DNA from 2 places in the Planococcus sp. ANT_H30 genome. Region 1 is predicted to be linked to the other one. Evidence: riboswitches for the same ligand, from Rfam matches in the RefSeq annotation. Region 1 holds a riboswitch; the other holds the start of a gene.
The links. A riboswitch is a leader RNA that binds a small molecule or an ion and turns the genes downstream of it on or off. The one in region 1 is predicted to bind S-adenosylmethionine.

Region 1 (12,555 bases):
GTGTGGCGTTCTGTGCCACGCAGTTGAGTTGACTTATGACCCGAGGAGTTGGTCGCTGGAGTCTGGACAAAAAGAAAAGCGGAAGCGACCGTGTAGCTCCGACAGGCATAAGGCAGATCAGCAGTGTGGCGTTCTGTGCCACGCAGTTGAGTTGACTTATGACCCGAGGAGTTGGTCGCTGGAGTCTGGACAAAAAGAAAAGTGGAAGCGACCATGTAGCTCCGACAGGCATAAGGCAGATCAGCAGTGTGGCGTTCTGTGCCACGCAGTTGAGTTGACTTATGACCCGAGGAGTTGGTCGCTGGAGTCTGGACAAAAAGAAAAGCGGAAGCGACCATGTAGCTCCGACAGGCATGGGGTGGATTTGACACACGACATTTTTTTGGTCGTTAAACTAAAAAAACCATTAAATGGATATACAGTCGCTATTCATTCAAATACTGTCCGTTTGGCGATGAATACTGTCCAAACTAGGAAAATACTGTCCAAATCCATCAAAATACTTCATATTTAACCTAAACACTTCTCTACGCATAAAAAAAGTCCAGCATAAGCTGGACTGGAATGCATTTATTCACTATTCGTATTTAAATCCATAGCAGGCCCAAAAAATTCGTAGTGAATCTGTTCTTCTGGAATGCCCATGCGATGTAATTCACGAATCATAATCTCCATAAATAGCGCGGGTCCACAAACATAGACATCACTTGCGGGATCGACATATTCCTCAAGCATTTCCCGGGTAATAAAGCCGTTGGGTTCATCTGAATAAACAGCTTTATAGCGAGCATCGGCCATCATCTTAGCGTATACTTGAATGTCATTATCAAATGCTTGCTGCAGTGGATTACGAGCGCCATGTAAGAAGGTGGTCGGACGCTCTGGTGTAGATTTTGCAACTGTTTCAAACATACTCATCATCGGCGTGATGCCAACACCGCCACTGATAAATGCGACCGGAGATACCTTCGTCATGTCGAGGACAAAGACTCCGGCTGGAGCACTAATTTCAACGTGATCACCTTCATTGACACCGCTGTGCAAGTAGTTAGAAACGACGCCATTTGGATCGTTGTCATTTTCACTCTTTACCGAGATACGGAATTCATCTGATTTCGGTGCTTGAGAAAGGCTATATTGTCGAATAACTAAAAACTCTTCACCAGGCATAGAAAGCCGTATCGAAATATACTGACCGGGTGTATAAGGCGGTACGTCAGATCCATCTGCAGGTTTCATGTAAAAGGAAGTGATGACTTCACTTTCTTTTACTTTACGTGTCACAATAAAATCTTTAAAGAAAATCCAGCTATTTTCCTGCTCTGCCGTTTGTTTATACATGTCTTTTTCAACGCCGATAAAGGCGTCCGCAATAACGCCATAAGCCTCAGCCCAAGCTTCAAGTATGTCATCAGTTGCAGCATCCCCGAGTACTTCCTTCATAGCTTTTAATAAGTATTCGCCAACAATTGGGTAATGTTCAGGCAAGACACCGACACTCACGTGTTTATGAGCAATTTGAACAACTGCCGGAAGAATTTCCTCGAGGTTATCGATATTAACGGCTGCTGCGTGAACCGCATTAGCTAGTGCAGCTTGTTGACGACCTTGCGCTTGGTTTGCTTGATTGAAAATATTCAATAATTCAGGATGTGCCACAAAAAGGTTTTCATAAAATCGAGTAGTAATTGCCACACCATATTCCTCTAAAACGGGTACAGTCGACTTAACAATTGACCGAGTTTGTTCTGATAACATAGTAAACACTCCTTTTCGTATTTTGAGGTTCATTTGCTTTCGAAAGAACCAAAAAGTCTCTATAATAAACAATCAGAAGAGGTGAGTAAAATGAGATTGACCATGTATACTGATTTCTCATTACGTGTTTTGATTTATTTAGGCACAAAAGATCCAGAAAAGTTAACGACCATCCAAGAAATTTCTGATGCTTACAATATATCCAAAAATCATTTAACAAAAGTTACATTTGAGCTTGGAAAAGCTGGATTTATTCATACAGTAAGAGGAAGAGGCGGTGGTATTCGTCTGGCAGATCTCCCACAACATATTAATATTGGTACGGTAATTAGGAAAATGGAAGACGACTTCCATTTGGTTGAATGTTTTAATTCAGCTACAAATCGTTGTCCCATTTCATCAATTTGCGGGCTACGCGGTGCTTTAGGCAAAGCACTCAACGCATATTTATCAGTACTGGATGAATATACGCTTGAAGACCTCATGTTTAATCGAGAAGGGCTCCGCGAAATTCTGAAGACATAAAAAAACGGCTCAATCTCTTGAGCCGTTTTTTTATTTATAGTTCTAGAGTTTGCGGCTCTTGCCCTTTTTTATTCATTAACCGTACGCGATCAGGTTTAATGGCTAAAATAACAAGATTCGGATCATCAGGTCCTTCAAACCAACCTTCCAAATGCTCATTCCAAACTTTGTCGATCATTTCACGTTCGTCATGTATCGACATGGTTCCTTCAATTTCTAAGAACGAATCGCCAACTCCTTCGCCTTCATATCCCAAAAGAATATGAGCATGTGGATTAGCTTCTAGCTCGTCGACTTTTTGCGTCTTTTTACTGGTAGCGGTGTAAAGTGTAAAATCATCGTTAAAAAAAGTCATATAACGCGAATGAGGCTTATTGCCTTTAATTGTTGCGAGAGTTCCCACGTAACTTTCCTCTAAAATTTTTAACGCTGCTTTTTTAACATCTTCCTGATTCATCCATACCACTCCTTTTGTCTTTGTACTTAATCTATTCCTTTTTAAACTTTAACTAAACATAAAAGACCCGCTAGAAGGAGCGGGTCTTTTATGTTTGTTCTATTCTATTATTTTAGGTGTTCGATTAAATGCACTTGGCAGCACCATACCAATTAGAATAATGAAGATTCCTCCGATTTGAAGAGGTGTCAACACTTCGTCCAGAATAATAACCGATGCGAGAACAGCTACTGGCAATTCCATCGCGCTTAAAATGGAGGCAAGTCCTGAACCAACACGCGGAACTGCGATGGAGAAAAAGTAAATAGGCATAATAATACCGAAAAACCCGAGTAACAAGCCGTAAACCCACAAACCTTCAGCGAATAATTGTCCATTCCAAACAATTTCGGGTGTTTGAAAAAAGCCAACAATAATCGCTGCGAAAAGTGATACGTAAAACAGACGAGCTGAAGTGTCCATACCGTCGATTTGCTTGCCGTTAACAAACATGAAAGCCGAAAAACAAAAAGCAGCTCCAATTCCCCAAGCCCATCCTTGCCAAGGAATCGCGCTTAGATCTGTTCCGATGATTCCAGCGGCAAACAGTGTTCCTGTAAATAATAAGATTAAAGAAAAGACTTCTGTTCGTTTCAGCCATCGCCGATTGACGATACAATCAAGGAACATACCGATCCATGTAAATTGGAACAATAAAACAACTGCTAGTGAGGCGGGAAGATAGTTAAGAGAGTGTGCGTAAACCATACCGGTAGCAGCTGTGAAACTGCCGGACAGCAGTAAGATTTTCCAACCTTTAATTCTTGGCATTTTGCGCTGTGTTATAAAAAATAAAAGGGCTGCTAATACGAACCCTATAAAATATTGACTAGTCACGGCTTCAGCGGCTGTGAAACCATTTTTCATTGCGACTTTTATAATAGTTGAGAGAATTCCATAACAGCTTGCTGCTACGACAACCATAAGTGGATAAATCCAGTTTTTCATTTTCTTTCACTCCTGTTCAAACGAGAATCATAGCATAAAAAAACCATAGAGAATAGTCTCTATGGTTTTTTTAAAAAAGTATTTACTTTTATGAGCGTTCATATTTATTATTCTGGGAATTTTTCTTCGCTTGAAGAATTACTTTTCGTTCCACGTTTATCGCTTTCTTCACGCTTTTCTTGTTTCAAATCTTCCATTGGGATGGTGTCGACAGTCATTTCTTCTTTGTGCATTTCCGTAAGTGTTTTTTTATCCGTTTTGTACTGTTCAGGATTATCCATGGGACCGCCATCGCTTATGTTACGATCTTCATCCTTAAATGGTTTTTTGTCTGACATGTAAAGCACCTCTTTCTTTTTTGTAGTAGTCTTTATATTCCTTAAATGAAACTTTTGAAACATGAAGTAGACCCACATTTTCTAAATAACTAACCCTTGATATAGCTTTGATCTGTCAGTAAAAATGAGCATGTCCACCACAAAGACAGGCATCGACTTATCAAAGTTCCACTGCTTCCAACTTCTTCAATATGGTATTCACTGTGCACGCGCACAAAACGCCAGAAGTGTTATCTAAAAAAACAGGTGTATTGGACTGGGTCCAATACACCTGTTTTATTTAACGGACTTTACAATTTCGATAATGACTTGTGTTGCTTTCTCCATATTTTCCGCAGAAATGAATTCGTATTTTCCGTGATAATTTTCGCCACCTGTGAAGATGTTTGGTGTTGGAAGCCCCATGTACGACAATTGAGAACCATCTGTACCGCCACGAACAGGCACAATGTTCGGCTTGATTTCTAATGCAGTCATAGCGTGCTCTGCGCGATCGACAATTTCCATAACGGGTTCGATTTTTTCGCGCATATTGTAATATTGATCTTCAATTTCTAGCAGAATGGCTTGTTTGCCATATTGCTGTTGGAGCTTTTCCGCAACTTCTTCCATATGCCGTTTTTTATCTTCGAATTTATTTTTATCGAAATCACGGATAATATAGCTCAATTCCGCTGTTTCAATATCGCCAACAAAATTATTCAAATGAATAAATCCTTCATAGCCTTCTGTTAACTCAGGAACTTCATGTTTCGGCATTTCTTGTTGGAATTGAATAGCGACTGTTTGCGCATTGACCATTTTATCCTTTGCTGATCCCGGATGAACGCTTTTCCCTTGAATGGTCAGTTTCCCGCTCGCTGCGTTAAAACTTTCGTACTGCAACTCGCCAAGAGGGCCGCCGTCCATGGTGTATGCATATTGTGCACCAAAGCGTTCAACGTCGAATTTATGTGGACCGCGACCAATTTCTTCGTCTGGTGTAAAGGCGACGCGGATTTTTCCATGCTCAATTTCAGGATGAGCATTTAAATATTCCATTGCAGTCATAATTTCAGCAATACCGGCTTTGTTGTCTGCGCCAAGTAATGTCGTGCCATCTGTTGTGATTAGCGTATGGCCCACGTAGTCTTTTAAAGAAGGAAAATCCGACACAGTCATCGTAATGCTGTTATTTAGTGAGATGTCCTGTCCATTGTAATTATCAATACGTTTCGGATTAACGTTTTTTCCAGTAAAGTCTGTTGCAGTGTCAACATGTGCCAAAAAACCAATTACAGGAACTTCTCTGTCGGTATTGGCCGGAAGCGTGCCGAAAAGGTAACCGGATTTATCCATATCGACATCAGTCAAGCCAATGGTTTTCATTTCCTGTTCCAATTCACGGAGCAAGTCCCACTGCCCAGTTGTAGAAGGGGTGGTGGTACTAGTGAAATCGGATTGTGTATCGATTTTGGTGTAACGAACGAGTCGTTCAATTAAAGTCTCTAACATGTATAAATCCTCCTAGAATAAGTTCTGTACAAGTTGAATGGTGTTGCCGACTTTTTAGAGTTATGGAACAGCAACTTCAACCCATATAGTAGTAGTTTAGCACGAAGTGGGAAAATGGTGAAAATTCTGGTCACAAAAAAACGACGCCCGGCAAGGGACATCGTTCAATTAGTTTTGCTTTTTCAGTTTTAATGCTTCTGTATGCGCAGCTTGTACTTCCTCTAGTAGAGATGTCTTTGTCAGCAATAGATACCCAGTAGTAGCTAATGCTTTAGCGCCTTTGATCAACGCATTATTGCCTTGCTCTGATTTAGCAGCTTCACGAAACTCAGCAGTATGGGCAATTAGGCTTTCAGGACCAATTTTAATATAGCCATGTGCAGTAGGGACTACGTAACTAATGTTGCCAGCATCGGTAGAACCAAGACCAGAAATCCGGGAATCTGCCACCGCCTCACCTAGTGCTTCAAGCTCGCTACGAACAATCACATCCAAAGCGGGTGTAATGACCAAGTCACGCACTTCATTTTGGAAACGTTCGATTTTCACTGTAGCACCAGTTGCCAATGCCGCGCCTTCAGCAATCGCTCGAATTTTACGAGCAGTGTCAGCTGTTTTCTTCCAAGAATCACCCCGAATATAAAAGCGTGCCGCCGCATATTCAGGAATGATGTTCGGTGCATCACCTCCATGAGTGATAATCCCGTGGATACGCGCATCTGAAGGTAATTGCTGACGCAAAGCATTGATGCTATTAAATAGCTGCAAGACCGCATCAAGTGCATTAATGCCTTGTTCAGGAGAGCCTGCTGCATGCGCGGGCTTACCGTAAAAGTGGAATTCCAATGGATCAACAGCAAGGGAAGGACCAGTGACAGCTGAATTTCCAGAAGGATGTAGCATCAAAGCCGCATCAATACCTTCGAGCAGGCCGTGTTTAACGAAACTGCCCTTGGCGCTACCATTTGGACCGCCTTCTTCTGCAGGTGTTCCAAGAACGACAACTCGGCCACCAATAAGGTCTAAGGTTTCTGATAATGCAATGGCGGCAGCGACGCTAGTGGTTCCAATAATGTTGTGGCCGCAGGCATGACCGATTCCAGGCAGTGCATCATATTCAGCAAGGTAAGCGATTGTTGGCCCAGAAAGTGAGCTTTCTTTACTGGCAAAAAAAGCAGTGTCGTGACCGGCGACGCCTTTGTCAACGGTAAATCCTGCGTCTTCAAGCAAATCAATTAATAAAGAACTCGCATAAAATTCTTCATTACCAAGTTCAGGTTTGGCGTGAATTGCCTGGCTTGTTTCAATATATATCGTACGTTGCGAGTCGATGGATTGAGAGATGATCTGTCTTGCTTCCTTGATAAGGGTCATTGGAATTCCTCCTATATAGATAACTTCATAGATAACTTCTTATTGGTAATCGACAAGCTCATCTACTGTAACAACAGTTGGAATTTGAGCACCTTTCGTATGCTCAATAATAAATTCAGCGGTATCTTCCTGTTGATAAATCTCGACGATTTTCTGGTAAGCTTCATTATCAGCGTCTTCAGCGTTTGCAGCAATCAAGTTAATATACGGTTTAGCCGTATCACTTTCGCGAGCGATTGGATCTTTAGTTGGGTTTAATCCCGCATCAACGGCAACACCATTGTTGATGATTGAAGCAGCCACATCAGGCATTGCACGTGGTGTATGACCAGACACCATAGGGACAATTTCAATGTTTTTTGGGTTTTCGATAATGTCTTCTGCCGTTCCAGTAAGTCCAGCATCGTCAGAAAGTGTGATCAATCCTGCTTCGTCGAGAAGTAATAGTGCGCGGCCCATGTTGGTCGCTTCATTGGGAGTTGCGATTTGTGAACCTTCAGGAATATCATCGATAGATTCGTATTTATCAGAATACAAGCCCATCGGTGCAATGACGGTCGAACCAATCGGCACGATATCAATATTATGCTCAGCAACAAATTCATCAAAATAAGAAATCGTCTGGAACGCATTCAAATCCAGTTCCCCTTCAGCTAGCGCTAGGTTCGGAGCTACATAATCAGAAAAAGTTTGGATTTCCAACTCAATTCCTTCCTTCTCCGCTTTGTCCGCAATATAATCCCAAATCGTCGTATCCGAACCGCTAATACCAAGTGTTACGGTCGTTTTGCCTTGTGCATTGCTATCGTCTCCGCAAGCAGCCAAAATGAATACCAGTAGTAAAAGTAATGTTGCTGTTAAAATTTTTTTCATGAGTAATTCCTCCATTTTTAAGGTGTATTTTACTAATTACGTCTGACTTGCCTCGATAATACATTTCCAAAAGATTGAACGCCTTGTACCAGTATGACCAAAATAGCTACTGTGATGAACATTACGACCGTGTCGAATCGTTGATATCCGTATGTAATGGCTAAGTCCCCAAGACCACCGCCGCCAATAGCGCCAGCCATTGCAGAAGCACCAATAAGTCCAACTACAGCGATTGTCAAAGCAAGAACAAGTGAACTTAACGCTTCGGGAATCAAGAAGCGAAAAATAATTTGCAACGGAGAGGCACCCATTGCTTGTGCGGCCTCGATCACACCTTTATCAACTTCAAGCAAAGAGTTTTCAATTAACCGAGCAATGTATGGCCCCGCATAGAAAACTAGTGGAACGATGGCTGCAGCTGTACCAATCGATGTACCGACAATGAGCCGAGTTAATGGAATAATGGCAACCATTAAAATAATAAAAGGAATAGAGCGAAAAATATTGATGACGACATTCAATACTTTAGACACGATTTCATTTTCCAACAAATGTCCATGACGTGTAACGACTAACAAGATACCGAGAGGAAAGCCAATCAATAACGAAAATCCAAACGCAACACCTGTCATATAGACGGTTTCCCATAAAGCTTCCAAAATTTGTTCGTAATCAACGGACATAATCAATGACCTCCTCTATTTGAATAGTGCTGTCCCTAATAGAAGATAAGGCACGTTCCACTTCGCTTGACTCTCCAGAGAATTCGACAATTAAGTTGCCGTATGGAACACCTTGCAATTCGGTAATATTGCCGAATAGTACATTCAAATCAACGTTAAAGTCACGTGACACTCGGGACATGAAGGGTTGACCGACTGATGTGCCAGTAAACTGCAACCGGTATATGGCCTGATTATTTTGTTTATCTTGAATTTGTGCTAGCAGCGATTCAGGCAACTCGTCGTTCATAACAGAGCGAACAAATCGTTTGGTGGTAGCTTGCTGTGGATTAGAGAAAACGTTAAAGACGCTTCCTTGCTCAATAACTTTCCCTGCTTCAAGCACGGCCACTTTGTCACAGATTTCTCGAATGACGCCCATTTCGTGTGTGATGAGCAGGATGGTAATATTGTATTCTTTATTGATTTTGCGAAGTAGGTCCAAAATCGATTTCGTCGTTTGTGGATCAAGTGCTGATGTTGCTTCGTCGCATAACAGAACGGAAGGATTCGTTGCAAGAGCACGAGCAATGCCGATGCGTTGCTTTTGTCCACCTGACAGCTGGTCTGGATATTTTTGCGCCTGATCTGCAAGTCCAACGAAATCGAGCAACTCTTTTACTTGTTTTTCGATATCATTTTTCGGTGTGTTAGCTAACAGGAGCGGCATAGCGACGTTATGATAAACCGTTTTTGAATGGAGTAAATTAAAATGTTGGAAAATCATACCGATATCTTTTCTGATAGTACGAATTTCTTTGCTAGATAGCGTCGAAATATCCTTTCCGTGAATTAATACACGTCCTTTAGAAGGACGTTCGAGCAAGTTTACAGTGCGGATTAGCGAGCTTTTACCGGCTCCACTAAAGCCAATAACTCCGTAGATTTCGCCAGTTTGGACAGTTAAATCGATGCCGTTCAATGCATAGATTTCCTGTTTACCTGATTGGTAGGTTTTGGCGACGCCTTCGAATTGAATCATAGTAAGTAGACCTCCTCATGCTGTATTGTTATTCAAATCGTTAATGCTCACAATCCGTCGAGAAACTAGACAAAAAGAGCCCCCTTTTTTCTTAACCATAAGAAAAAAGAGGGCTCCTGTTGAAACCATCTAATTCTCATCTTCCAAATGCATGGATGCATTTGCAGGAGTTGGCACAGTTTTTGCGGTTAAACAAATCTGCTGCCGAAACGTCATAGGGCCTGTCCCTCGGTTTCTCTGGATAAGAAAGTGATGTATGCTATTCGATTCGTGATTCCTACTTTATGGCGGAATAACAAAAAAGTCAAGATGAATATTGAAATTTATTTTTTAATCTTCAAAATTCATTGTATTCCTTTCTAAATGGACGGGGTAGGTTTCTTTCGAAAAACTGATGATACTGTAGGTTCATTGCCATTCTTTATTCGTATAATATTTTCTCGATGTTTCCATACAGCCATCGTGAACAGGACTAGCGCTATTAGTAACGGCCATAGACCGACTGCAGGGATAAAGGCAATTACAAAATACACGGCGTACAAAACGAATACGCCAATGACAAGATAATTTGTTACCAGTGAAACAATGATCAATAACAATAATCCGAGCAACCCGAGCTTCCAGTCAAGCGCTATCATTACACCTATTACAGATGCTGTACCTTTTCCGCCGTCAAAGTTCATATAGAACGGAAAATTATGACCAACTATTACGGCAGCTCCTGCAACGAACAATAGTGTCCAGATTGTTGCAGTTGAAAAGCTACTTAAGTCCACTAACAAACGTAACCCTGCAACAACAGCAAAGCCTTTGAAAACGTCAATAAAGGCAACGAGCAAACCATATTTCCAACCCAGCACGATGGCTGCATTAGAAGCACCGGAATTTTTTACGCCCGAATTTTTGATGTTCACGCCTGATACGGCTTGTGCAACAAGTGAACCATGACAACAACCGATAAAATAACCTGTAATCAATAAGAGCAAAATCCAAATGACCATCATTAATTCCTCCTCTACACTAAAAGATAACGTTTGAAAGAAGACAAGGTTTCAAATTTTTTTGACTAATAAGCTTGACAAACGCCAATAAAGTTTTTATACTTCACAACAAGATCAAAAATCAAATCAAATACTCTTATCAAGAGTGGCGGAGGGATAGGCCCTGTGATGCCCGGCAACCGACAGACATTTTGTTTGTAAAGGTGCTAATTCCTACAGAATCGATTTACAGGTTCTGAGAGATAAGAGGAGGAAACTCCGTAATTTACGGCCCTCTTCTTAGCGAAGGGGGCTTTTTTCGTCCCCTTTAGCATGTGTTACTACTAAAAAAACAGGGGGAATAGAAAATGACAAACTTTAAACCAGAAACATTATTATTACACGGAGGACAACAACCAGATCCAACGACAGGCTCTAGAGGTGTTCCTGTTTATAAAACCACTTCGTATGTTTTTAAAAATACACAGCATGCACAAGACCTCTTTGGACTGAAAGATACAGGCAATATTTACTCACGCATTATGAATCCGACGGTCGATGTCTTTGAACAACGAGTAGCGTTACTAGAAGGTGGCACTGCAGCAGTTGCTCTTTCTTCAGGAATGGCCGCTATTGCTTTTTCCATTTTGAACATTGCAGAAGCGGGTGATGAAATCGTAGCAGATAGCAGTCTTTACGGTGGCACCTACAATTTGTTTGCTAACACGCTACCACGCTATGGCATCACAACAAAATTCGTCGATGCGACCGATCCAGAAAATTTTAAAGCAGCAATTACAGATAAAACAAAAGCGATATTTGGTGAAATTATTGGCAATCCAAGCTTGAATGTTTTTGATGTCGAAAAAGTAGCAGAAATTGCCCATGCTAACGGATTGCCGTTATTGATTGATAATACATTTGCCTCTCCTTACGGCAGCAACCCGATTGAGTTTGGTGCAGACGTCGTCATTCATTCTGCGACAAAGTGGATTGGCGGACACGGAACGACAATTGGTGGCGTTGCGGTGGATGCTGGGAAATTCAATTGGGACAATCCACGTTTCCCAAATTATACACAGCCTGACGAAACCTATCATGGACTGCGGTACGGCATTGATGTACCAGGTGCAGCTTTTGCGACAAAACTTCGCGTTCAATTATTACGTGATTTTGGCCCTTCACTAAGCCCGGATAGTGCTCATGCTTTACTGCAAGGATTAGAAACTTTACATTTACGGATTCCAAAACACAATAGCAACGCTCAAATTATTGCAGATTACTTAAAACAGCATCCACAAATCGAGTGGGTAAACTTCCTTGGATTTGAAGAACATCCTTCTCATCAATTGGCGAAGAAATACTTGAAAAATGAAGGTTATGGATCGATTGTCAATTTTGGTATCAAAGGTGGAAGAGAAGCAGGACGTAACGTAATTGATCACATAAATCTCTGGTCTCATGTAGCCAATGTAGGAGACGCCAAGTCGCTAATTATTCACCCGGCTTCCACGACACATCAGCAATTGAACGATGAAGAGTTAACTGCATCTGGCGTAACGGAAGAGTTGATTCGTTTGTCTGTTGGATTGGAGAATGCAGAAGATTTAATCGCTGATTTGGAACAGGCCATACAGGCAGCAGTTTTGGAAAAGGTATAAGGAGGGATCGTCATGAAAACAGTATCCATTGGCTCATTAATCCTGGACTCTACTAAGACGATAGATGATGTGGAACTTGCATACGAACGTCTCGGAGATGAAACAGCTCCTGCGATCCTGATTTGCCATGCATTGACAGGTAACCAATACGCATTCGGTACTGAAAAAAATCCAGGGTGGTGGGCAGGATTAATCGGACCAGGAAAACCCGTGGATACAACTGTTTTTCAAGTGATTACCTTTAACGTACTCGGAGGCTGTCACGGATCGACGGGTCCTTTATCGAAAAATCCGAAAACAGGAATTTCTTACCGAGCTGACTTTCCAACATTGACGATACGTGATATGGTTCGAGCGGAATATCGTGCATTAAAAGAATTGGGAATTGACCACCTTGCAGGAGT
Region 2 (12,555 bases), on a different contig from region 1:
AAGAAGTTATCCGTGAAAACACCGGACATGCTGAAACCGTTCACGTTCGTTACGACCCAGAGCGTGTCGATTTGGAGAAGCTACTCGGCCATTACTTCATGATTATCGATCCAACACTCTTGAATCAGCAAGGCAATGATCGCGGCGAACAATACCGCACAGGAATTTATTATGAAAATGAAGACGATCGAGCTGTTATCGATAAGGTTTTCGCAGCCCAAAAAGAGCGCTACGATGAGCCGATTGTGACAGAAGTTGAACCGCTGGATAATTATTATTTAGCTGAAGAATACCATCAAGATTACCTTGAAAAAAATCCAGATGGCTACTGTCATGTTGAGTTTGATACGTTAGAAGGTCAAGAGGTAGAAGGAGATGCACAGTCGGTAATCGACCCGGCACTTTACCCGAAACCGAGTGACGAAGAACTAAAAGCAACATTGACTGATATTCAATACGATGTGACACAAAAAGACGATACGGAGCGCGCTTTTTCTAGCGAATACGACGGCTTTTATGAGCCTGGTATTTATGTAGATATCACTACTGGAGAACCGCTTTTCTCTTCTGCAGATAAATACGATTCCACAACAGGATGGCCGAGTTTCACGAAGCCAATCGATCCGGCAGTTGTCACCGAGCATGATGACGGTTTTCTCTTCCTGCAACAAACCGAAATCAGAAGCCGTGCTGGCGATAATCATTTAGGCCATGTTTTTACTGACGGTCCTGAAGACAAAGGTGGCTTACGCTATTGCATGAACGGTGCAGCGCTATTGTTTGTACCTGAAGCAGATATGGAAGCAGAAGGCTACGGCTTTTTGTTAGATAAAGTAAATTGATTTACACTACCAAAAGGGCAGTCAGCATTTAGCTGACTGCCCTCAGGTCGTAGACAAAAGAATTTTTACGTTAGTTAAAGAATAAATAGTCGCTGCATCTTGGATATACTGGATTCTGTGCTCCATGCGGACGCTTTCCGCGGACGAAGCGCTGAGCCTCCTCGTCGCAAGCTCCTGCGGGGTCTCATCACTTCGTTCTTCCGCAGGAGTCACCGCATTGCGCTCCGAATCCTTGAGAGAGTGCTTATGAAAAGTAGATTCGTTAGGTACTCTCGCTGATTTGAGACCGCGGAAAGCAAAGTGGCCGGACCGGTTGGATTATACACGACTATTCATTTTTTATAGACTTTGTCTACAGTCTAAGGGCAGTCAGCATTTAGCTGACTGCCCTTTTTCTATTTATAGCTGGTGAATTATGAGACTCAGAAATACTCACTTTAGATAGAATCGCCAGTGGCTACACGGCTGCTTCCGCTTTTCTTCTTTGTCTAGACTCCAGCAGCCAGATTCTAGGGTCATAAGCCACTCTGGCTGTGCGGCAAAGTGCGCCGCTTCGCCAGCGCGTCTTATGCCCGTCGAATCTACACGGCTGCTTCCGCTTTTCTTTGTCTAGACTCCAGCAGCCAGATTCTAGGGTCATAAGCCACTCTGGCTGTGCGGCAAAGTACGCCACTTCGCCAGCGCGTCTTATGCCCGTCGAATCTACACGGCTGCTTCCGCTTTTCTTTGTCCAGACTCCAGCGCCCAGCTCTTTGGGTCATAAGCCAACCCAGCTCTGTGGCAAAGTGCGCCACTTCGCTAGTCTGTCTTATGCCCGGCAGAGCTACACGGGCGCTTCCGCTTTTCTACTATCAGTCAACTACAAAATACCTGGCATCTGGATGCGCAAATACGATTGCGGACACGGATGCTTCGGGGTCCATCATATATTCTTCGGTTAAATGCACGCCGATGTCTTCGGGTTTGATCAAGTTAAATAATTTGGCTTGGTCTTCTAAGTTCGGGCACGCGGGGTAACCGAATGAGAAGCGCTGGCCTTGGTATTTGGCGGCAAAACGGTCGCGCATGGAGAAATCGGTTGTATCTGGGAAGCCCCATTGATCGCGTATTTCTTGGTGGATGCGTTCAGCAAAACCTTCTGCGAGTTCAAGTGCTGTTGCTTGCAGTGCATGGCTTTCCAAAAATTTGCCTTGTTCTTTCAGGCGTGTTGCTTGTTCGCGTACGCCAAAGCCTGCAGTTACTTGCATAAAGGCCACGTAATCCATTTCGCCACTGTCGACTGATTTTAAGTAATCGGACAAGCATAAGAATGGTAACGCGGATTGGCGTGGAAATGTAAATCGTTCGATTTCTGTTTTGCCATCAGCAGGGTCATAAACGATGACATCGTCTCCGTCACTTTGAGCTGGGAAAAATTGATACAGCCCTGATGGTTTTAACAGTCCTGATCCTAAAAACTCGGTCGTCAGTTCATGAAGCTGAATAGCACGCGGATCGCCTTTCGCTAACGTATTATCGTTATAGCCTTTTAATCCAAGGTGATGACCAATCAACGTGCGCATATTGACGTATGGATACAAATGAGCCACAGAATACTCTTTCAATACGTGACGACGCAAATCGTTCGGCACGTAAACCGTAACATCTTCGCGTACCGTTTTCACTGGTTTTTCAGCAACGGCAACAGCGGGCTTTGCTGCTCGCACTGCTTCAGAGGCTTGGCGTTTTTCTTGTTGTGCATCCAACTCTAGCAGCAACTCTGCTTTTCCTGCACCGCTTTGCAGCCGATTTGCTAGGTCTAATCCTTGCATCGCATCTTTCGCGTAAATGACCGGCCCGTCGTATTCCGCTGAAATTTTGGTTTCGGTAAAGCGTCTCGACAATGCCGCCCCGCCCACTAAAATGGGTACATCAATGCCCGCTTCTTTAAAGTCTTGCGCGGTGATGACCATTTGCTTCGCCGACTTAACGAGTAACCCCGACAAGCCAATCATATCTGGTTTTTCTTTTCGAATTACTTCGATCAAGGTAGCCGGCGTCACTTTAATCCCAACATCAATCACTTTAAAGCCGTTATTGCTTAAGATAATTTCCACTAAGTTTTTACCGATGTCATGAACATCGCCTTTAACAGTAGCCAAAACGATTTTCCCTTTTCCAGAATCGTCTTCTTTTTTCTCCATAAACTGCTCAAGAAATGACACGGCTGCTTTCATGACGCCTGCACTTTGCAGCACTTCCGCAACAATTAATTGGTTGTCATTAAACAAGCGCCCTACTTCCGCCATACCTTTCATCAACGGTCCATTAATGACATCAAGCGGTTCATCATACATCTCTAGTGCTTTTTCCAAATCTGGAATCAACCCTTCTTTTGTTCCTTCTATAATATAGTAAGCGAGTCGATCTGGTACTGTTTTCGGAATATCATCTTCTGTTTTTTCTTTTTTCTTATCGCGGTAAAAAGCCGTAAAGTCAGCTAAAGTTTCATCTGTTGTCGTAAACAGCAATTCATTAGCCATATCGATTTCCTGTTTTGGAATGGATGCATAACGCTCTAACTTTTCCGTATTGACGATGGCATAGTCCAAACCTGCCTGCGTGCAATGGTACAAATACACGGCATTTAACACTTCACGACCAACCGGTGGTAAGCCGAATGAAACGTTACTAACACCTAAAATCGTCAATGCGCGTGGCAGTTTTTCTTTAATTAACCGAATACCTTCAATCGTTTCTACTGCAGAACCAATGTATTGCTGATCGCCCGTACCGACTGGGAATACCAGTGGATCAAAAATGATGTCTTCCGGTGCTAGCCCCCATTTATTGACCAGCAAGTCATATGACCGTTCGGCTATTTCCAACTTACGCTCACGCGTGACCGCCATCCCAACTTCGTCGATTGTACCCACAACGACTGCCGCACCATATTTTTTCACGAGTGGCATCACCGCATCAAAACGCTCTTCTCCGTCTTCTAGATTAATTGAGTTGATAATCGCTTTTCCTTGTGAAAATTTCAATGCGACTTCAATCACTTCTTCGTCTGTAGAATCGATAACGAGCGGTACTTTTACTTTTTTGACGACTTCTTTCATGAATTTTGTCATGTCTTCAACTTCGTCACGATCCGGATTTGCTAAACAAATATCAATAACGTGTGCTCCGTTTTTCACCTGTGCGCGAGCAATTTCAGATGCTTCTTCAAATTGGCCATCGACTATTAATCGTTTAAATTTACGAGAACCAATAACATTCGTCCGCTCTCCGATAAACAAAGGACGCATCGTTTCGTCGTATTGCAAAGGCTCAATTCCAGACACGACATGACCGCGCTCAACAGGGTCTGGTTTTCTCGGTGGCAATCCGTCCATAGCCAAACGCACTGCTTTAATATGTTCCGGTGTGGTCCCGCAACAACCACCGACGACGTTCAGCCACCCTTTATCTGCAAAACCTTTTAATTTTTTCGCAAGTGATTCGGGTGTTTCGTGATAATGACCGTCTTCATCTGGCAAGCCTGCATTTGGGTAACAACTAACATAGCCGTCCGACAGCTCTGACAGCGAACGAATATGGTCTGTCATAAATTCTGGACCTGTTGCACAGTTTAACCCGACGGATAGCGGCTTGACATGTTCAATGGAAATGTAAAACGCTTCAATGCTTTGACCGGCAAGTGTCGTTCCCATCGGTTCAATCGTTCCGGACACCATAATCGGCAATTCGATTCCCGTTTCTTCAAAAGCTTGTTTAATGCCAATTGTCGCCGCTTTCACATTCAACATGTCTTGACTGGTCTCGAGCAAGATGAGATCTGCTCCGCCTTCAACAAGTGCCTTGGCTTGCACGTGAAAATTTTCCAGCATGACATCAAATGTGACGCCACCCGTTACAGACAAAGTTTTCGTTGTCGGTCCAATCGCACCTGCCACAAAACGAGGCCATTCCGGGGTGGAAAATTCAGCAGCCGCTCGTTTCGCAATTTCGACTGCGCGTCTATTAATATCCGCCGCTTGGTCACCGATTCCGTATTCGTCCAAAACAATCGGTGTACCTCCAAATGTATTGGTGCAAAGAATATCGGCTCCAGCTTCAAGATAAGCCGTATGGATATTTTGAATAACATCCGGTCGGACAATGTTCAAGTATTCATTGCAGCCGTCAAATTCTTCTCCGCCAAATTCTTCAGGTGACAGATCGGCATTTTGAATCATCGTCCCCATCGCTCCGTCGATAATTAAGATTCTTTTTTCAAGCTGTTGTTCAATAAGATGTTTGGACATGGCTGCGATCGCTCTCTTTCTGTTGATCTAGTTGTCGAATATACCGAATCAATTCCACGGTCATGTCGTAACGGACAAACGGTGTGATCAAGTAAATACCGTTGAATAGCTCTGCTGCTGTGTCAATCAATTCTTTAGCGATTTGAATGCCTTCCGCTGTTGCACGGTCCTTGTTATCTCCACATGCACGCATGCGTTCAAGTGCGTCTTCTGACAACTTGATACCCGGCACTTCATGATGCAAAAATTCAGCACTGCGAATACTAGTCAACGGCATTACCCCAATAAAAATGGGCGTATTCAAATGCTTTGTCGCTTCGTACATTTCAACGATTTTTTCTTTTGTGTATACGGGCTGCGAAATAAAATAATCCGCTCCGCTTTCAATTTTCTTCTCAAGTCTTGCTACGGCTCGGTCAAGCACGCGAACATTCGGATTGAACGCTGCAGCGACAGAGAAATTAGCTTTTTTCCGTAGCGGTTTACCAGAAAACGAAATGCCTTCATTTAGTTTTTTGATCAATTGAATCAATTCCATACTGGACACGTCATAAACGCTTGTCGCTCCTGGGAAATCTCCAACTTTGGTCGGATCGCCCGTGACAGCGAGAATGTCGTGCATACCGAGTGCATCGAGTCCCATCAAATGTGACTGCAAACCAATTAAGTTACGGTCGCGACACGTAATATGAGCGAGCGGCCGAATTTTTTCTGTGTGCTTGAGAATCGAGCCCATCGCCATATTACTAATGCGCGGCGACGCTAATGAATTATCGGCCATGGTGACAGCATCCACACCTTCTTCATGTAAAGCGACAGAGCCTTCAAGAAATTTTGTGACGTCCAAATGACGTGGCGTATCGAGCTCCACAATAATCGTTCGTTGTGTTTTCGCTTTTTCGTGAAGCGGCTTTACTTCTAGCGCTTCGGCCTCTCGAATGACAATCGGCTTTCTTTTGGTTACTTCTTTATAAAAAATCGGCGGTAACTTACCGAGGTGTTTTTTCACGGCTTCAATATGCTTTGGTGTTGTACCACAGCAACCGCCAATCAAGCGAACGCCTTTTTGTCTTAACAATAAAGCAGCACGTCCGAAATAATCTGCTTCTGATTCGTAAACAATCCGCCCATCTTCTACGTCAAGCAGGCTAGCATTTGGGTATGCAGAAAGAAAAGCTTTTTCGGGTAAGGTTACTTCTTCAAAAGCTTGAATTGTATGATGCGGTCCTAGACGACAATTGACACCAACAATGTCTGCTCCAAGTGATTCTAGTTGGTGCAAAGCGTCATTCAATGACATGCCGTTTTGCAAAATACCCGGGTCATGCATCGATACTTGTGCAATCAATGGGGTGTCTGTGATGCCTTTCAAATGTTTAACAGTTGCTGCTAATTCTTCAAAATCGTAATAAGTTTCGAGTAGTAGGCCGTCGGGATCGCCCGCAAGCAACTGACTCGCTTGCTGGTCGACCATCGCAATGATTTCCTGCAAGGTGGCGTCACTTTTACGAATTCCGCGAATGCCGCCAATCGTTCCAAAGACAAATTGACCACCCGGTGCTGCTGCGCGTTTCGCAATTTCAATAGCAGCTTTGTTGATGTCTGCAACTTGTTCATCTAATCCGTAACGAGCAAGTTTGAGTGCATTAGCCCCGTACGTATTGGTTTGAATGATATCTGCTCCAGCTCTGATATAGTCTTGATGAATCTTTTCGATCACTTCCGGGCGCTGTAAATTCAATTCCTCGTTGCAATACTCAATGCCATACGAATACAGCAAGGTTCCCATGCCACCGTCCGCCGTCAAAATTTTCGTCTTCAGTTCATCTAATAAACCCATCTACTCAACCCCCTATATATACAAAAAAAGCCTCCATGAAAAAGAAGGCTTTACGATATCAAACTCGTTCCTTTTCATCTGTCAGGCAATCTCTTGCCTGCTGGATTTAGCACCTGACCTTTCGGCTGGTTGCTGAAGCGTCATAGGGCCAGTCCCTCAACTTCTCTCGATAAAGATTCACTATTCAGTTTTAGTATTCTTAGTATAGTACAGGTATCTATTGGTCAGGTCAATATATTTTGTTAGAAAAAAATGAACTTTCTGTGAGTTTCTTTAAAAACAGAATCCTTTTATTCTTTAGAAGCTGTTAACGGTTTTTCGCCGCCCCCCCTATTCTTTCTCATCTCTACATCTGTTTATTTATTGTACAAACCATTTCAGTAAATACTGGATCAGTAAGTAAATCAGCAGAAGAGTTACATGCTTATTCATAAGGACAGTAACATACAGTCACTTGGAAAATGTTCGATCAAAAACAATGGCACCTTTATGTATATTATGAAAATGTTCTAGGCTTCTCTGGCCGATCAGAATCCAGTTATGTATGCACTTGGTTTAGCCAAGACACTTGGGCAAAACCCTAACACCGCTGCCACTTCATCAGCTCGCTTGCGACTCAAAAAACCTATCTGGATTAAAAACTTCCGACAGGTTTTTCTATAAGTATACTGTCTTCTTCTTCTTTAAAAAAGACTTTGCAAATCCTTTACCGGCCGAGCGTCTGCTTGTCCTTCGTAACTAATAAATTCAATTTCTCCAATGCGCATGCCAGCATTGTATTCCCCGATAACTGTATCCAATAGAATAAAAGAAGCCGAGATAAATTCATCTTCATTTTCTTCAGTAAAACCTTTAATGTAAAGAATTAAATTCACTTCGTCGTTGGCGTTATCTTTTTCAAAAGTACAAAAGATGTCTTCCCATGCTAATTTAATATCGCCATACTCGATCGATACCTCTTCGTCTTGTCGCTGGCGAAAGGCGATAATCGTAAACGGTTCAAATTCTGGAGCCTGACCAACTAGATCAATGACGTCATCAAATGCCTCAACCATGCCGTCCGCACTGATGATGAATTGTCGTTTGTCGTTAATTAAACGTTCACTAAGTTCAAACGCCAAATGTTTGTTAACCTTGTGCAATTTCTTTTCCAATTGATTTAATAGTTTGCTTCTACTCGACTCATCCAAGCGACTATAGACCTCTTTATTGTCTGCAAACCATTCCCAAAAAGCCGCCACTTTATTTTTTCTCTTCGGCAACCAATTCATCCTGCTATCCCCTTTGCACCCATCTATGATTTCTTCTTTCTATCATATCATTTTCACACGAAAGGGATAGTTCTTTTTATCCATGAAGAAAGTCTGCTTCTAAGCTATCCAGTCTACGAAAATAAAAAAAACCTATCCACAAATCAGTAACGCTGACTCGTAGACACGCTTTTTTTATTTTCTGAATCTGATTGCTAATCCTTTTAAGAAGTTGCGTGCATAGCGATCGCCGCATTCTTTGTAATTTTTATGGCCAACTTTTCGGAGTAACGCTCCAAGTTCACCTTTTGTTACCGTAACTCCAGCTAAATCCCAAATCTCCAACATGTCTTCACTCGTTAGCTGTAAAGCAATTTTCACTTTTTTCAGCAGTAAGTTGTTAGAACGTTCATTGGTCACTGCAGAAACTTCAGTTTGCCCAGGTTTGGGCTCTTGACGTCCTCTTTTGAAAACGATAAATCCATTTAAAAAAGATTCAAATAGAGCGTCTTCTGCTTTAATATAGTCTTCTTCTTCCCGGTCAATCCAAATACGATCTTCCTCTTCCTCTTCGCTATCTGGGGTTTTTGTCAGCACTTTTAATACTTCATCTTTGCTAAGTTCTATACCACCCAATTTGAAAATTTCGACCATATCCCTGTTTTTTATATCTAGTGCATAACGCAGTCTGATCAATAAATCGTTATTATCCATCTTTTCTTCCTCCTGTAGCTTGCTCATTATCGTCGTTATCCGAAGTCGATTCAATTCTAATGATAGCACATAATCCCCGGGTCATCGCACTTACGCGAAGACAGCAAAAAAGACAGGATTAGAACACTGTCTCGTGGTTTTCTTTATTTTTTACTTCTTTTAATTGTTCGACTTTCTCTTTCATATCTTGAATAATGTCCAAAGATTCTTTATCGTTCGTCGACTCTTCATAGAAAAACTGCAAATCTCGCTCCATATCTGCCAGACGTTCATTATAGTGTTTCAGTTTTTCGGCGATAATCAAACGCTTTGCTTCTTCTATACTCTTCATCTCTTGTTACCTCCACTTCGACAATCTACGAACAGGCTTTCCCCTTTATTCCCTACTTCTTTATGCTTTAATCCCTTTTTTGTGACAGTATTATGTCTGCACGAGCTTCAATAAAGAAGGAAAAGTAACGAATACATCTCTTTTTCCCCAGGCCCCTTTCTTTAATTGTCAACTAAGTTTACGATTTAAAGCATGTGTGCTATACTAGAATTAGTTGAGATACATTTTAGGAGGAAAAAAATGTTTACCATTGGAGATCACATCATTTATTCCACACATGGCCTATGTAGAATTAACGATATCCGTGATGAAACAGTTTCAGGTGTCACAAAGAAATATTATAAATTGCATCCTTTAGCGAATACGTTAGTGACCATCACTACGCCTGTCGATAACGATAAAGTCGTGATGCTGAAGCTTCTCCAAAAAGAACAAGCACTCGAAATCATTGAAATTTTTAAAAAGCCTGGAGTAGAGCCCGATCAGTCAACTGCTAAAGCGTTACAGCCTAAGCTCATTAATACAGGAGACCGCATGCAAATTGCGGAAATTGTTAATACGCTAATGCGCAAGAAGTTTGATACGCAGCTTCAGAAAGAAACTTTCTACGCGCATGACTATAAACTGATTAACAACACACAGATCATGCTCTTTAAAGAACTTGCTCACGCAATGGACACGAGCTTTGAAGAAATCAATCAAATGATTAACGACCTGATCACAGAAGATCAACCGTCTTCGACTGTTAACTAGACTAAAAAAAGATCTTGTTTCATCAATAAATTGATGAAACAAGATCTTTTTTAACATCCAAACTATATTCCCCAATCGGTCTTTAAAAGATCTTTGAGCATTTTCATTTGATCAGCACCAATTTTTTCTGCAATTTTATGTTCCAACTGAATTTTCAATGCTTCGTTTTTTTCGTAGTATTCTTCCCCTAACGTCGTGAGTCGAATGCATTTTTCTTTTTTATTGTTCTCAACATTTTGTACTTCTACCAATTCTTTAGTCACCAAGTTTTTAATGAATTTATGGATGGCCTGGCGAGAGATGTCTACATTTTTGGTAACATACGAAATAGTGGGCTGCTTTTTATAAATGCGTGCCATAATCTGCCATTCAGAGTTTGAAATGTGGATGTCACTCGTGTCGTTCCATGCACGCTCTGAAATTCTCTGTGTTGAAATATGGCGTTCGCTCAATAAATCAATCAACTCTAAATTCTGCAATTCCACGTACGGGGTCAAACGGTTCACTCCAATCATTTGCTTCGCCATTTAATATACCGATTCTATCAGATGAAGTCAATTTGTGAAAATACTAGCGATTCCATAACTTTCTCTTCGTCATATCGTCCTAAAAAACCGCCTAGACATTCCACTTTTTGGAATACTCAGGCGGTTTCTTATGATGAAGATACCATTATTTTATTTCAAAAACACTTGCACAAAAGAATTCTATTGCGTTCTATTAGACAGATGTCAGCTCTTGCTCCTGCTGCTCAAAGTCGTTCAGCAATGCACGTACTTCATCTGTCGTTTCAGTATACATCAACTGATTTCTCAATTCACCAACGCCTCGTACTCCACGAACATAAATTTTAAAGAAGCGGCGCAACGGTTTGAATGCGATGGGCTGACTTTCTGTTGAGTAGTGGTCGTGAAGGTCTAGGTGTAGCCTCAGCAAGTCAAACAATTCTTTCGGGCTATGTTCTGTCGGTTCTTGTTCAAAAGCAAAGGGATTGTGAAAAACACCTCGCCCGATCATAACGCCGTCAACCCCATATTTATCGGCAAGTTCCTGACCCGTTTGACGATCCGGAATATCTCCGTTGATCGTCAAAAGAGTATCTGGCGCGATTTCGTCACGAAGTTTCTTGATTTCTGGAATCAATTCCCAATGTGCAGGCACTGCGCTCATTTCTTTTTTGGTCCGCAAATGAATCGATAAATTGGCAATATCCTGCTCAAATAGATGAGTCAGCCAGCCTTTCCACTCGTCCACGTCCGTATACCCAATTCTTGTTTTGACGCTGACAGGCAAGCCGCCTGCTTTTGCTGCCTGGATAATATCAGCTGCGTTGTCCGGATACCGGATCAAGCCACTGCCTTTTCCTTTGGCCGCAACATTTGGCACAGGACAACCCATGTTGATGTCGACTCCTTTAAAGCCTTGTTTCGCCATTCCGATGCTCATCTCTCGGAAATGCTCAGGCTTATTGCCCCATATATGAGCCACCATTGGTTGTTCGTCTTCAGTAAAGGTCAAACGCCCTCGCACACTAAAGATTCCTTCCGGATGACAGTAACTTTCCGTATTTGTAAACTCAGTAAAAAACACATCCGGTTTTGCCGCTTTTGCTATTACATGGCGAAACACTACATTCGTAACATCTTCCATCGGCGCCAATACAAAAAAAGGTCGTGGTAAATCACGCCAAAAATTCTCTTTCATATTCAAGTTCCAATCCTTTCATTAAAGGATGCAAGATCGATTCTTCATCCAAACATTATTATTCGATTTATACTAGCAATCCTTGTTGTATCGTCATCTCATTTTTTCTTAACCTTATACAGTTTACACGAATCGTCCGTTTGTGGAAAGTGGCGAGGTTTGTATTGACAATGCTACGTTGTTTAATCGCTTGCTGACTTTAGATTGGCTAGTCATCGTACTACTTTTCATCATAAAAGCGTCAACTCGATAATCGAGTTGACGCTTTTGGCTTGGAAATCAACGATCACACGATCTTTTCTGTTTCAAAAAACTGATACGCGTTTTTCCCTGATTTCTTCGCTTGAAATAAAGCGAAATCCGCATTTTTAAGGAGTGTTTTCAAGTCAATTTCGCTGTTAATTGAGTACGTAGCAATTCCAAGACTTGCAGAAAGTTGAAAATCATCATCCCAAGTCATCAAACTATCCAGTAAACGTGTCGCCATTTCACTCAGTCGTTCTGCGCTAGTTGGTTGAGAGAAATGGATAACGAATTCATCTCCCCCTAATCTAACAGCAAAAACATCCTCATACCCATCGATAAATTTCTGAAGTCTGGATGCAACTTCTTCTAACACCATGTCCCCAGCGTCATGACCGTACAAATCGTTGACTCCTTTAAAGCCATCCAAATCTAGAAAGAACACTGTTCCTCCAGAATCGTGATGGTCTTCGAAAAATTTAGCAAGATAACGTCTATTGTATAGGTTGGTTAACGCATCTCTATAAGCAAAACGCTCTAAATCCAAGTAATAAGAAAACATCCGAACAATTCGTTGAAGCAAGTGAAT

Region 2: linked by a shared signal. The riboswitch ahead of FQ085_RS15455 (bifunctional homocysteine S-methyltransferase/methylenetetrahydrofolate reductase) and the one ahead of FQ085_RS04310 (methionine ABC transporter ATP-binding protein) in region 1 are both predicted to bind S-adenosylmethionine.

Annotation. Positions count from the first base shown of each region.
Region 1 is NZ_VOBJ01000001.1:918,859-931,413, reverse strand. Features, by position in the region: gene hmpA (NO-inducible flavohemoprotein) at 571-1,758, opposite strand; gene FQ085_RS04350 (RrF2 family transcriptional regulator) at 1,849-2,283, shown strand; gene FQ085_RS04345 (pyridoxamine 5'-phosphate oxidase family protein) at 2,318-2,740, opposite strand; gene FQ085_RS04340 (EamA family transporter) at 2,840-3,727, opposite strand; gene FQ085_RS04335 (hypothetical protein) at 3,835-4,065, opposite strand; gene pepT (peptidase T) at 4,342-5,559, opposite strand; gene FQ085_RS04325 (M20 family metallopeptidase) at 5,728-6,933, opposite strand; gene FQ085_RS04320 (MetQ/NlpA family ABC transporter substrate-binding protein) at 6,973-7,806, opposite strand; gene FQ085_RS04315 (methionine ABC transporter permease) at 7,839-8,489, opposite strand; gene FQ085_RS04310 (methionine ABC transporter ATP-binding protein) at 8,479-9,510, opposite strand; SAM riboswitch class I at 9,644-9,758, opposite strand; gene FQ085_RS04305 (glycerol-3-phosphate acyltransferase) at 9,870-10,511, opposite strand; SAM riboswitch class I at 10,645-10,760, shown strand; gene FQ085_RS04300 (O-acetylhomoserine aminocarboxypropyltransferase/cysteine synthase family protein) at 10,859-12,151, shown strand; gene metX (homoserine O-acetyltransferase MetX) at 12,164-12,555, shown strand, end outside.
Region 2 is NZ_VOBJ01000009.1:83,548-96,102, forward strand. Features, by position in the region: gene msrA (peptide-methionine (S)-S-oxide reductase MsrA) at 1-842, shown strand, start outside; gene metH (methionine synthase) at 1,694-5,131, opposite strand; gene FQ085_RS15455 (bifunctional homocysteine S-methyltransferase/methylenetetrahydrofolate reductase) at 5,112-6,971, opposite strand; SAM riboswitch class I at 7,043-7,147, opposite strand; gene FQ085_RS15460 (hypothetical protein) at 7,655-8,242, opposite strand; gene FQ085_RS15465 (YehS family protein) at 8,417-8,935, opposite strand; gene FQ085_RS15470 (hypothetical protein) at 9,054-9,266, opposite strand; gene FQ085_RS15475 (CarD family transcriptional regulator) at 9,507-10,019, shown strand; gene FQ085_RS15480 (MarR family winged helix-turn-helix transcriptional regulator) at 10,082-10,546, opposite strand; gene FQ085_RS15485 (tRNA dihydrouridine synthase) at 10,740-11,723, opposite strand; gene FQ085_RS15490 (sensor domain-containing protein) at 12,010-12,555, opposite strand, start outside.